3 regions of the Duganella violaceipulchra genome follow, and region 2 is predicted to be linked to each of the others. Evidence: riboswitches for the same ligand, from Rfam matches in the RefSeq annotation. Region 2 holds a riboswitch; each other region holds the start of a gene.
The links. A riboswitch is a leader RNA that binds a small molecule or an ion and turns the genes downstream of it on or off. The one in region 2 is predicted to bind cobalamin.

Region 1 (3,269 bases), on a different contig from region 2:
CTGCTGGTCGCCGCTCGCATGCAGCCGGACATCCTGGACTACTGCGTCTTCGCTCACTGCTCCGATGAAAGCGGCCACCAGCAAATGCTGGCCGCGCTGGGCGCAAAGCCGCTGTTGAACCTGGGCCTGCGTTTGGGCGAAGGCACCGGCTGCGCGCTGGCGCTGCCGCTGCTGCACGCGTCGGTCAACTTCCTGAACCAGATGGCCACGTTCGAGTCGGCCCATGTCAGCGAAAAGTCCGAGTAAGCGCCGTGCATCAACTACGTTTGTTCTTCACCGCGCTCCAGTTCTTCACCCGCCTGCCGATTCCCGCCTGGGTGGGTTTCGATCCTGCGTGGCTGAACCAGGCGTCACGTTATTTTCCAATGGTCGGCGTGGTGGTCGCGGCCATCACGGCCGGCGTCTACGCGCTGGCCGCAGTGTTCCTCCCCGCTCCGGTCGCAGTGCTGCTGTCGACGTCCGCCGGCATCTACGCCACCGGCGCCTTCCATGAAGACGGCTTTGCCGACATGTGCGACGGCTTCGGCGGCGGCATGACGCCCGAACGCGTACTGGACATCATGAAGGACTCACGCATCGGCGCTTACGGCGCCATTGGCATCATCTGCCTGCTGGCCACCAAGTGCGCGGCGCTATCGATGCTCCCGCCGTTGCAAGCGATTGCGGCGCTCTTCGTCGCCCATCCGCTGTCGAGATTAATGGCCACCTCGCTGATCTGGCGTCTCGACTACGCGCGCGCCGAAGGCAAGGCCAAGCCACTGGCGCAAAAGATGAGCACCGCCGAATTCGCACTTGCCGTCGCCACCGCAGCCATTCCCGCGCTGGCGATGATCTCCTGCGGGTGGCTGACGTGGCCCGCGCTGGCTGCGGGCATCCTCGCCGCCGCCATCGCCACCGCCTGGCTGGCCCACAAATTCGTCCGTCGCATTGCCGGCTATACCGGCGACTGCCTCGGTGCGGTGCAGCAGCTTAGCGAGGTGGCGTTCTACTTGTGCGTATTGGCCAGCATGCGCCACGGCGCCCTGCCCTGGTAACACTGTGCAGCTGATATTGGTCCGCCATCCGCAACCGCTGATCGCACCCGGCATCTGCTATGGCCGCAGCGATCTCGCCGTGGCGCCCGTGCAGCTGGCGCAAACGCTGGCCGCCTTGTCGACCACACTGCCCCAAGGCCTGCCTCTCTATAGCAGCCCGCTACAACGCTGCGCCACATTGGCGGCGCAACTGGCGGCGCCGCTGCGCTCCCCCGCACCGCTGCTGGACGCCCGCATCGCGGAGATCGATTTCGGTGACTGGGAACTGCGTCCCTGGGACGATATCGCGCGCGCCGACATCGATGCTTGGGCCGCGGACCTGGTCAACTACCACCCGGGCGGCGGAGAAAGCGTGCTGCAAATGGCCAGCCGCATCGCCGCCTTTTACGCCGACCTCCAGCGCCAGCAGCGCGACGCCGTCGTCATCTGTCACGCCGGCGCAATGCGTCTGCTGTCGGCCTGCCATGCCGGCCTGCCCCCTGCCGAAATGGCGCTGCAAGCCGCTCGCCATCCGCATCAAATCGCCTACGGCGCCACGCTGGTGCTGCAAAACTAAACCGCCGCCCCATGACCGCCGCCGCACAAACCCGTATAATGACCGGGTTTTGGTGCCCGCGCGTCTGTCCAGATGCGCAGTTAAACGGGAAACATGAAGCTCTGTATGAGTGCACGTGTGCTGCCCCCGCAACGGTAAGCAAGTGTCGCAGCTGATGCGCGACAAACCTCCTCTGACAAACCACTGTGCTCCGCATGGGAAGGTGAGGTGGTCTAACTTGCCAGCCCGGATACCGGCCAAATCAGGTGGAAGCGAGCGAACGGGATGTGCGCGAACGGATGGAGCCGACAACAACGGCTACGCAGCACGCATCTCTCAATTCTCCGCTTCTGTTCAATCTGGCCCACGGGGACGTCGGCCGGTTGCTATTAACAGAAAAACTACATCATGATCCTTCGTATCTCCTGCCCTGCGGCCCTGACGTCGCTGGCGCTGGCAATGGCCGCCTCCTATGCACACGCAGAACCAACCGCCGGCACCGTGCTGGTCACCGCCACCCGCAGCCCGCAGGCCCTGGCCGACGTGATCAGCGACAGCATCACCATCAGCGCCGAACAGATCGCCGAATCCGGCGCCGGCTCCATCGTCGACCTGCTGCAGCGCCAGCGCGGCATCGAGATCGCCCGCACCGGCGGCTCCGGCACCAACGCCACCGTGTTTATCCGCGGCGCCAACAGCAACCAGAACCTCGTGCTGGTCGACGGCGTGCGTATCGGCTCGTCGACCACCGGCGCCGCCAACTGGAGCGCCATTCCGCTCACCGCCATCGATCATATCGAAATCGTCTACGGCCCACTGAGCTCCCTGTACGGCGCCGACGCCATCGGCGGCGTGATCCAGATCTTCACCAAGAAGGGCAAGGGCGCGCCGGCGTTCACCGCCTTCGCCGGCTACGGCACCGACAACACCCGCGAAGGCGATGTATCGCTCTCCGGTGCCACCGGCGGTGAACACAGCATCAGCTATGCGATCAGCGCCGGCAAGGAAAAATCGGATGGCTTCTCGTCCACCCGTCCTGGCAACTTCTCCTACAACGCCGACAAAGATGGCTACGACCGCGAAAACGCAGCAGGTCAATTCAGCCTGCGCCTGGCCGAAGGCCATGAAATCGGTACGCTGCTCCTGCGGAGCAAACTGAAGTCCCAGTATGACAGCGGTTCCTCGTCCTACGATACGCGCTCGGCGGCAAAGCTCGAAAACGCCGCCATCTACAGCAAAAACCAGATCCTGCCGATCTGGCAAAGCCTGGTCCAGTATTCGCAGACCAAGGACGACGGCGCCAACTACAGCGGCCCCCTGGCATCGAACTACTCGCAGATCAATACCAAGCAAACCACCTTCACCTGGCAGAATGATGTGCAGATCGGCGCCGACGTACTGCAACTGCTGTACGACCATCGCAAGGAAGAAGTCGTGACCAACGGCTTCAAATTGGACAAGCCACAAAGGACCACCAACTCCCTCGCGGCCTCGTACAACGCCCGTCGCGGCGACAACCTGTTCAACGCCAGCGTGCGTCGCGATAAATCGCTCTACGGCTCGAAGAATACCGGCTCGCTAGGCTACGGCTACAACTTTACGCAAGCGCTGCGCGCCACCGCCAGCTACGGCACCAGCTTCCGCGCACCGACCTACAATGAACTGTACTACCCGTCCTACGGCAATCCAGCCAACAAACC
Region 2 (3,269 bases):
TGCTGGCTCAGGGTGATGGCGTTGATCGCCGGGACGCCGATCTTGTCCAGCAGCGCGCCGGTGTTGGCGGTGCCGCCCACCTTCATGCCCAATGCGACAATCAGCTCGACGCGGCGCTTGCCGTTTTCGTCCAGCAGGAAGCGCAGCGGCACGTCGTACGGATAGCCGAACACCGGCAGCACGTTGTAGCCGCTCGCCTCCAGCCGCGCGACGATGGCCGCCAGCGGCAGCGTTTGTCCAGCCACCAGGCTGGCGCGGTAGAACGGCACGGCGATCCATGGCGCGCCGGGCTTGTAGCTGGCGTAGCCTTGCAGGTACTGCTCGTAGCTGCCGGAGGTGCGGTTGGCCGCCACGTCGTACAGGCCCACTTCCGGCATCGCATGCACCGGCGCGACGGACAGCCTGGAACCGAAGTGGTTGCGCAGGATGTAGCGCAGCAGGTTGCCCATGTTCTCCACGCCGCCTTCGCTGTGGTAGGACTGTATGGTCTTATCGTCGCGCACACCCTGCTCGCGCAAGCTGTCGTCGATGGCGCCGCCGACCGCGAACACCGGCCGTCGCGCCTTCTGCAAGGCCTGCAGTTCGGCGCCCAGGGCCACCATGGCCTGGCGGCCCTTGGTGTTGACGATCGCAACATCGGCGCTGGTCAGGGCCGCGCGGTCGGCCGGCGTCATGCCGTTGGCCGGAATGATGCGCACAGCGACGTTCAGCTCTTTCAACTCGGCCTGCAGGCCGCGCACCGCCAGCACCGCCGGGCGCGATTCGATATCGCCCAGCATCAGCGCCAAGGTGCGCGGCGCCTGCGCCGAGTGCACATAACCACCGATGCACAGGGACGCCAGCAACAGTAGCAGCGCCCACAATTTTTTATTCAGGTACATACACGACCTTCCCGTCCGGCAGTTGATACGCGGTGCCCAGGCGTTTGCCGGAGCCCGACAGCGGCTTGTCGCTCACTTTGCTCACCTTGATTTCGGCGCCCTTCTTGGTCAGCACCTCGACATGGCCGTCGGCGCTTTTCTTGGCGATGGTGACTTCGGAGTTCGGGTCCAGCAGGTCCATCATGTTCCAGGCCGAGAACAGCGCCAGCATCATGGCGACGATGAAGACGATGCTGGCGTCGAACAGGTTGGCGACGCCGGCCAGCGGGTCCTCGTTATGCTCGCCGATGCGGCTGTAGCGGTGGCGGTTCATATAGCGCATCTCAGGCTCCCGCGCGCACCAGGTGCGGCTTGTGGTCTTGCGCCGCGAGGTGGGATTCGGCCGCGTAGGCGATCTCGGTCAGGTCGCTGCGCAGCCAGTGCTCGCGCACCAGGCTCAGTACATAGGCGCTGACGCTGCAGGCCAGGCCGACCACGGTGGCGGTGAAGGCGGTGGTCATCGATTCGGCCATCTTCGGCAGGTTGCCCTGCGCCAGACCGGCCAGCGAGATGCCCATCGGGATCAGGGTGCCCATCAGCCCCAGCGCCGGGCCGACGCGCACCACGAAGCGCACGCCGTCCAGGCGGCGCACGCCATTGACGTCGGCGCGCTGCACCAACCGTTCGAGGCGGGCGTCCAGTCCAGGCTCGCCTTCCTGCGCGGTCAGTACGGCGGCCATTTCCTGTTTGGCGGTGGCGACCAGCACGCGCACGCCGCGGCGGCGCTCCAGCCATTCGGCGCCGAAGGTGCCGAAGCACACCAGCATATGCAGCACCAGCGCTGCGATCCCCAGCAGCACCGGCAGGTAGAGGATGGTGGAAATGGAATACAGCAGTGTCTCGATGGAGTGCACGGCCGCGTCGGCGGGCAGGTTAAACATGGGCGGGTCCTGTGGGCAGAGAAGAAAAATCGGGGCGCAGGCGTGCGCGAACGGCGCGTGCGCAGGGCACGGCCGCCAGTCGGCAAGGCCGTGGCGCACAAAATCGATGCATAGATGTAGATCGCAACAGATGCAAGCCGCTCACTTCCCCGTGAGCGGATTGAACAGAAATGCCTGGGCATTTCCACCTGTCCTGGCCGGTATCCGGGCTGGCAAGCGACACCGCCTGACCTTCCCATGCGACTGCACAGTGGTTTGAAGAGGCGGATTTGTCGTCAACGACGACGCTTGTTTACCGTTGCGGGGGCAGCACATGTTGGCTGGCGTGGCCAGCTCCATGTTTCCCGTTTAACTGCGCGTCTGGACAGACGCGCGGGCACCAAAACCGGGCGATTATACTTTAGTTGGCCAGCGATTGGAGAATGGGACAGTCGGGGCGATGGTCGCCGTGGCAGCAGTGGGCCAGCGTTTGCAGGGTGTCGCGCATTTCGGTCAGCTCGGCGATGCGCTGGTTCAGTTCCGCCACGTGGCCCATGGCGATGGTCTTGACGTCGGCGCTGGCGCGCTCCTTGTTCTGCCACAGCGACAGCAGCTCGCGGATCTGCTCCAGCGAAAAACCCAGCGAGCGTCCGCGCTTGACGAAGCGCAGCGCGTGCAGGTCGTTGTCGCCGTAGATGCGGTAGCCGGCCTCGCTGCGCTTGCCCGGCGGGATCAGGGCGATGCTTTCGTAGTAGCGGATCATCTTGGCCGTGACGCCGCTGGCCGCTGCCGCTTGTCCGATGTTCATGCTTGTCCTTTCTGATGGTCCGGCTTCCAGCGGCGCAGCAGCAAGGCGTTGCTGATCACGCTGACGGAGCTGAGCGCCATCGCGGCGCCGGCAACCATGGGGTTGAGCAGGCCGAAGGCGGCCAGCGGTATGCCGACCAGGTTGTAGATGAAGGCCCAGAACAGGTTCTGGCGTATCTTGCTGTAGCTGCGGCGCGAGATCGAAATCGCTGCCGCCACCAGCGCCGGATCGCCGCGCATCAGCGTGATGCCGGCGGCGTGCATGGCGACGTCGGTGCCACTCGACATGGCGATGCCGACATCGGCGGCGGCCAGCGCGGGGGCGTCGTTGATGCCGTCACCGACCATGGCGATGCAGGCGCCGACGGTCTTCAGGCCGGCCACCGTGGCCGCCTTGTCGGCGGGGAGCATGTTGGCGATGATGCGGCCTATGCCCAGTTCTTTGCCGACGGCGTCGGCGCTGCCCTGGTTGTCGCCGGTGAGCAGGATGGTCTGGATGTGCATCGCATGCAGCGCTTCGAGCGCGGCGCGGGCTTGCGGTTTGACGCGGTCGCCGAAGGCCAGCAGGCCCAGTAGCTGCGCGGGCTGCGGCGCGTTGGAAGCGGCCAGCCAGGATATCGTCAAGCCTTGCCGCTCCAGTTCCGTGGCGCGGACGCTCAGCACATCGAGCGCCACGCCCTCC
Region 3 (3,269 bases), on a different contig from region 2:
CTGGCCGATCCGGCCGCCACGGCGGCCTGGGTGGCTTATTACAACGCGCAGGAAGGCGTGACCGCGTTCGCGATGACCACCAAGAAGCCGGCCGACGTCACGCGCGTGCCGGAACTGGCCAAGCAGCTGGCGCCGCACCGCGGCGTGCCGACCAAGCCGCTGCGCATCATGATCATGGGCATCCCCAACGTCGGCAAGTCGACCCTGATGAACGCGCTGCTCAAGCGCAAAGTGGCCAAGGTCGGCGACGAGCCGGCCGTGACCAAGCAGCAGCAGAAGCTTTACCTGGACAAGAACACCATCCTGGTCGACACGCCGGGCATGTTGTGGCCGAAGATCGCGTTGCCGAGCGACGGCTTGATGCTGGCGGCCAGCCACGCGATCGGCTCGAACGCGCTGATCGAAGAGGAAGTGGCGGTGTTCCTGGCCGACGAGATGCTCAAGTACTACCCGCAACTGCTGGTGGCGCGCTACGGCTTCAAGGATATCGAGAGCTTCGACGGCATCGCGGTGGTGGAGGGCGTGGCGGCCAAGCGCGGCTTCCGCCAGAAGGGTGGCGACCTCGATTTCGAGAAAGCCTCGCACACCTTCCTGGGCGACTACCGCAGCGGCATCCTGGGGCGCATCTCGCTGGAGACGCCGGCCAGCCGCAAGGGCCGGCTGGAGGTGCACGACGCCGAGATGGCCGTCAAGAACGCCGAGAAAGCCGCCATCGCCGCCGCCAAGGCCGAAGCCTACGCCAACGGCAAGCGCGGCACCTAGTACCCAACCCGCAGAGCCGGGCAAGGGTCGGACCCCGCACGGGGTCCGACCCTGCGTCCGCATTGCGGGGTGGCGCCGCGGCTAAGCCACAGCCGCCCGCCCGAAGCGGAAGCTGGAGACCGCCAGCGATCCCATGAACGCATCCTCGTGGTAGGGCACGGCCGCCGGCTCGTTCTCCGCCGCGCCCAGCGCCACCATCAGCGGCAGCAGATGTTCCTCGCGCGGATGCGCCATGCGCGCGGCCGGCGCCTGTTCCCATTCCAATAGGCGCGCCGTGCGCTCCCGCGGCGGCAGCGCCATGGTCGCGCGCAGCCAGCCGTCAAACGCGTGCGAGGCCGCCGCGCCCTGCGCGTTGAAGGCGCGCAGGTTGTGGTAACTGAGCCCGCTGCCGACGATCAGCACTCCCTGCTCGCGCAAGGGCGCCAGCAAGCGGCCCACTTCCAGATGCGTCAAGGGATCGAGGCCGCGCTTGAGCGACAGCTGCACGATCGGCACCTGCGCATCCGGATAGATCGGATACAGGGCGCTGAAGGTGCCGTGGTCGAAGCCGCGCTGCGCATCCAGCCGCGCCGGATGGCCGCCCGCTTCGAGCAGCAGCTGGACCTGCGCCGCCAGCTCCGGCGAACCCGGCGCGTTGTACCGCACCTCGTAGGTGTGCGGCGGGAAGCCGCCGTAGTCGTAGATCATAGTCGGCCGGGCCGACGACGACAGCGTGAAATCGCGCTCCTCCCAATGCGCGGTAATCACCAGCACCGCCTTCGGCGTCACGCCGAGCTGGCGCGGAATATCGCGCAGCGCGGCGTCCAGCTGGCCGTACAGATGGCCCACCTGGTCCATCATGAACGGCCACGGACCGCCGCCGTGGGAGAGGAAATAGCTGGGCAATGCATGCATGAAAAGCTCCGGTTTGAGTATCACCCCACTATAAGCACCGTCGCCGTTGCGATCAATGCACGAAATATAGATAGGTCCTATCTAAAATGTTAATGATCCGGGGCGCCCGCGTATAATGCCGGGGTTCTGGTGCTTGCCCATGTGCTCACATGGGCGGTTAAACGGGAAACACAAGGCCGCCCGCGCCCACGGCGCGACGGCCAAGGTGTGCTGCCCCCGCAACGGTAACGCGAGGCGACGTTCAGCCTTGCCAGCCCGGATATCGGCCAGACTGGGGGAAGCGCGCAGCGACAACGTCCGCGCGGCTTCCGTACACTTCCAGCCTGCGGGGACGCGGGCGGATGTCTCTTTTGAAAATGACCTGACATGCAATCCTCCGCCTTCCAACCGCGCCTGCTGGCCGCCGCCGTCTCCCTGTGCTTTGCCGCCGCCGTTCCCGCCGCCGCCCAGATCTCCGAGGTGCTGGCACCGGTCGTCATCACCGGCTCGCGCTTCGACGCCAACGCCGCGCTGACGCCGATCGGCGCCGTCGTCATCACGGCGGAAGACATCCAGCGCGCCGGCGCCAACGACGTCAACACCGCCATCCGCAAGGTCGGCGGCGTGTACGGCCGCCAAAGCCTGGACGGCAGCCCGGACTTCAGCCTGGACCTGCGCGGCTTCGGCAGCAACAGCAGCCAGAACATGGTGATCGTGCTCGATGGCGTGCGCCTGTCGGAAAATGAACTGAGCAACGCCATCCTGTCGACCATTCCGATCGACACCGTGGACCACATCGAAATCACGCGCGGCGGCGCCAGCGTGTTGTACGGCGACGGCGCCACCGGCGGCGTGATCAACATCGTCACCAAGCGCCCGGTCAAGAATACCCGCCGTGGCAGCGTGTTCGTCGAGGGCGGCCAGTTCCGCGCCGGCGAGGCGCGCGTGTCCGGCTTCCAGGCCTGGGACGGCTTCGCCGCCGACGCCACGCTGGGTACCCAGCGCACCGACAACTACCGCGACAACAACGAATTCAAGCAGACCCACTTCAGCGGCGGCGCGCAATGGTTCGACAACGCCGGCCGCGCGGGCTTCCGCTACGAAGGCGCGCGCCAGGACATGCGCCTCCCCGGTGATCTGACCGAGGCCATGTACAAGGCCAATCCGCGCCAGGCCAAGACCCCCGACAACTACGGCAATCTCGATAGCGACCGCCTCACCGCCTTCGGCCAGCGCCGCATCGGCGGCTATGAACTGGCGGCAGATCTGTCGTACCGCAAGAAGAAGGCGGTATCGACTTACGTCGGCACCTCCGGTCCATCGACCTACACCCTCGATAGCAAGCAAACCCAGTTCTCGCCGCGCGTGCGCCGCCTGGGCGAGATCGGCGGCCTGCTGAACGAGATGGTGGCCGGCTTCGACTGGACTGTATGGAATCGCGTCAGTACCGACAGCGGCCACTATTCGGCGGGCGACGCCACCCAGCACTCGAAAGCGCTGTATGTTCGCGATGAGCTGCGTTTCGATGCCGCCCATGAAGGCCGCGTATCGGCCGGCGTGCGCCGCGAAATCTTCAACAAGGACTTCAGCGATCCGCTGAACACCTTCGGCGTCAACACCTACAAATTGGCGCA

Region 1: linked by a shared signal. The riboswitch ahead of KVP70_RS32265 (TonB-dependent receptor domain-containing protein) and the one ahead of KVP70_RS08900 (MotA/TolQ/ExbB proton channel family protein) in region 2 are both predicted to bind cobalamin.
Region 3: linked by a shared signal. The riboswitch ahead of KVP70_RS03675 (TonB-dependent receptor) and the one ahead of KVP70_RS08900 (MotA/TolQ/ExbB proton channel family protein) in region 2 are both predicted to bind cobalamin.

Annotation. Positions count from the first base shown of each region.
Region 1 is NZ_JAHTGR010000039.1:1,120-4,388, forward strand. Features, by position in the region: gene cobT (nicotinate-nucleotide--dimethylbenzimidazole phosphoribosyltransferase) at 1-246, shown strand, start outside; gene KVP70_RS32255 (adenosylcobinamide-GDP ribazoletransferase) at 252-1,034, shown strand; gene KVP70_RS32260 (histidine phosphatase family protein) at 1,039-1,590, shown strand; cobalamin riboswitch at 1,624-1,845, shown strand; gene KVP70_RS32265 (TonB-dependent receptor domain-containing protein) at 1,978-3,269, shown strand, end outside.
Region 2 is NZ_JAHTGR010000004.1:85,450-88,718, forward strand. Features, by position in the region: gene KVP70_RS08890 (cobaltochelatase subunit CobN) at 1-881, opposite strand, end outside; gene KVP70_RS08895 (DUF2149 domain-containing protein) at 868-1,203, opposite strand; gene KVP70_RS08900 (MotA/TolQ/ExbB proton channel family protein) at 1,205-1,801, opposite strand; cobalamin riboswitch at 1,980-2,200, opposite strand; gene cueR (Cu(I)-responsive transcriptional regulator) at 2,202-2,588, opposite strand; gene KVP70_RS08910 (heavy metal translocating P-type ATPase) at 2,585-3,269, opposite strand, start outside.
Region 3 is NZ_JAHTGR010000002.1:177,672-180,940, reverse strand. Features, by position in the region: gene ylqF (ribosome biogenesis GTPase YlqF) at 1-762, shown strand, start outside; gene KVP70_RS03680 (DODA-type extradiol aromatic ring-opening family dioxygenase) at 844-1,656, opposite strand; cobalamin riboswitch at 1,767-1,941, shown strand; gene KVP70_RS03675 (TonB-dependent receptor) at 2,023-3,269, shown strand, end outside.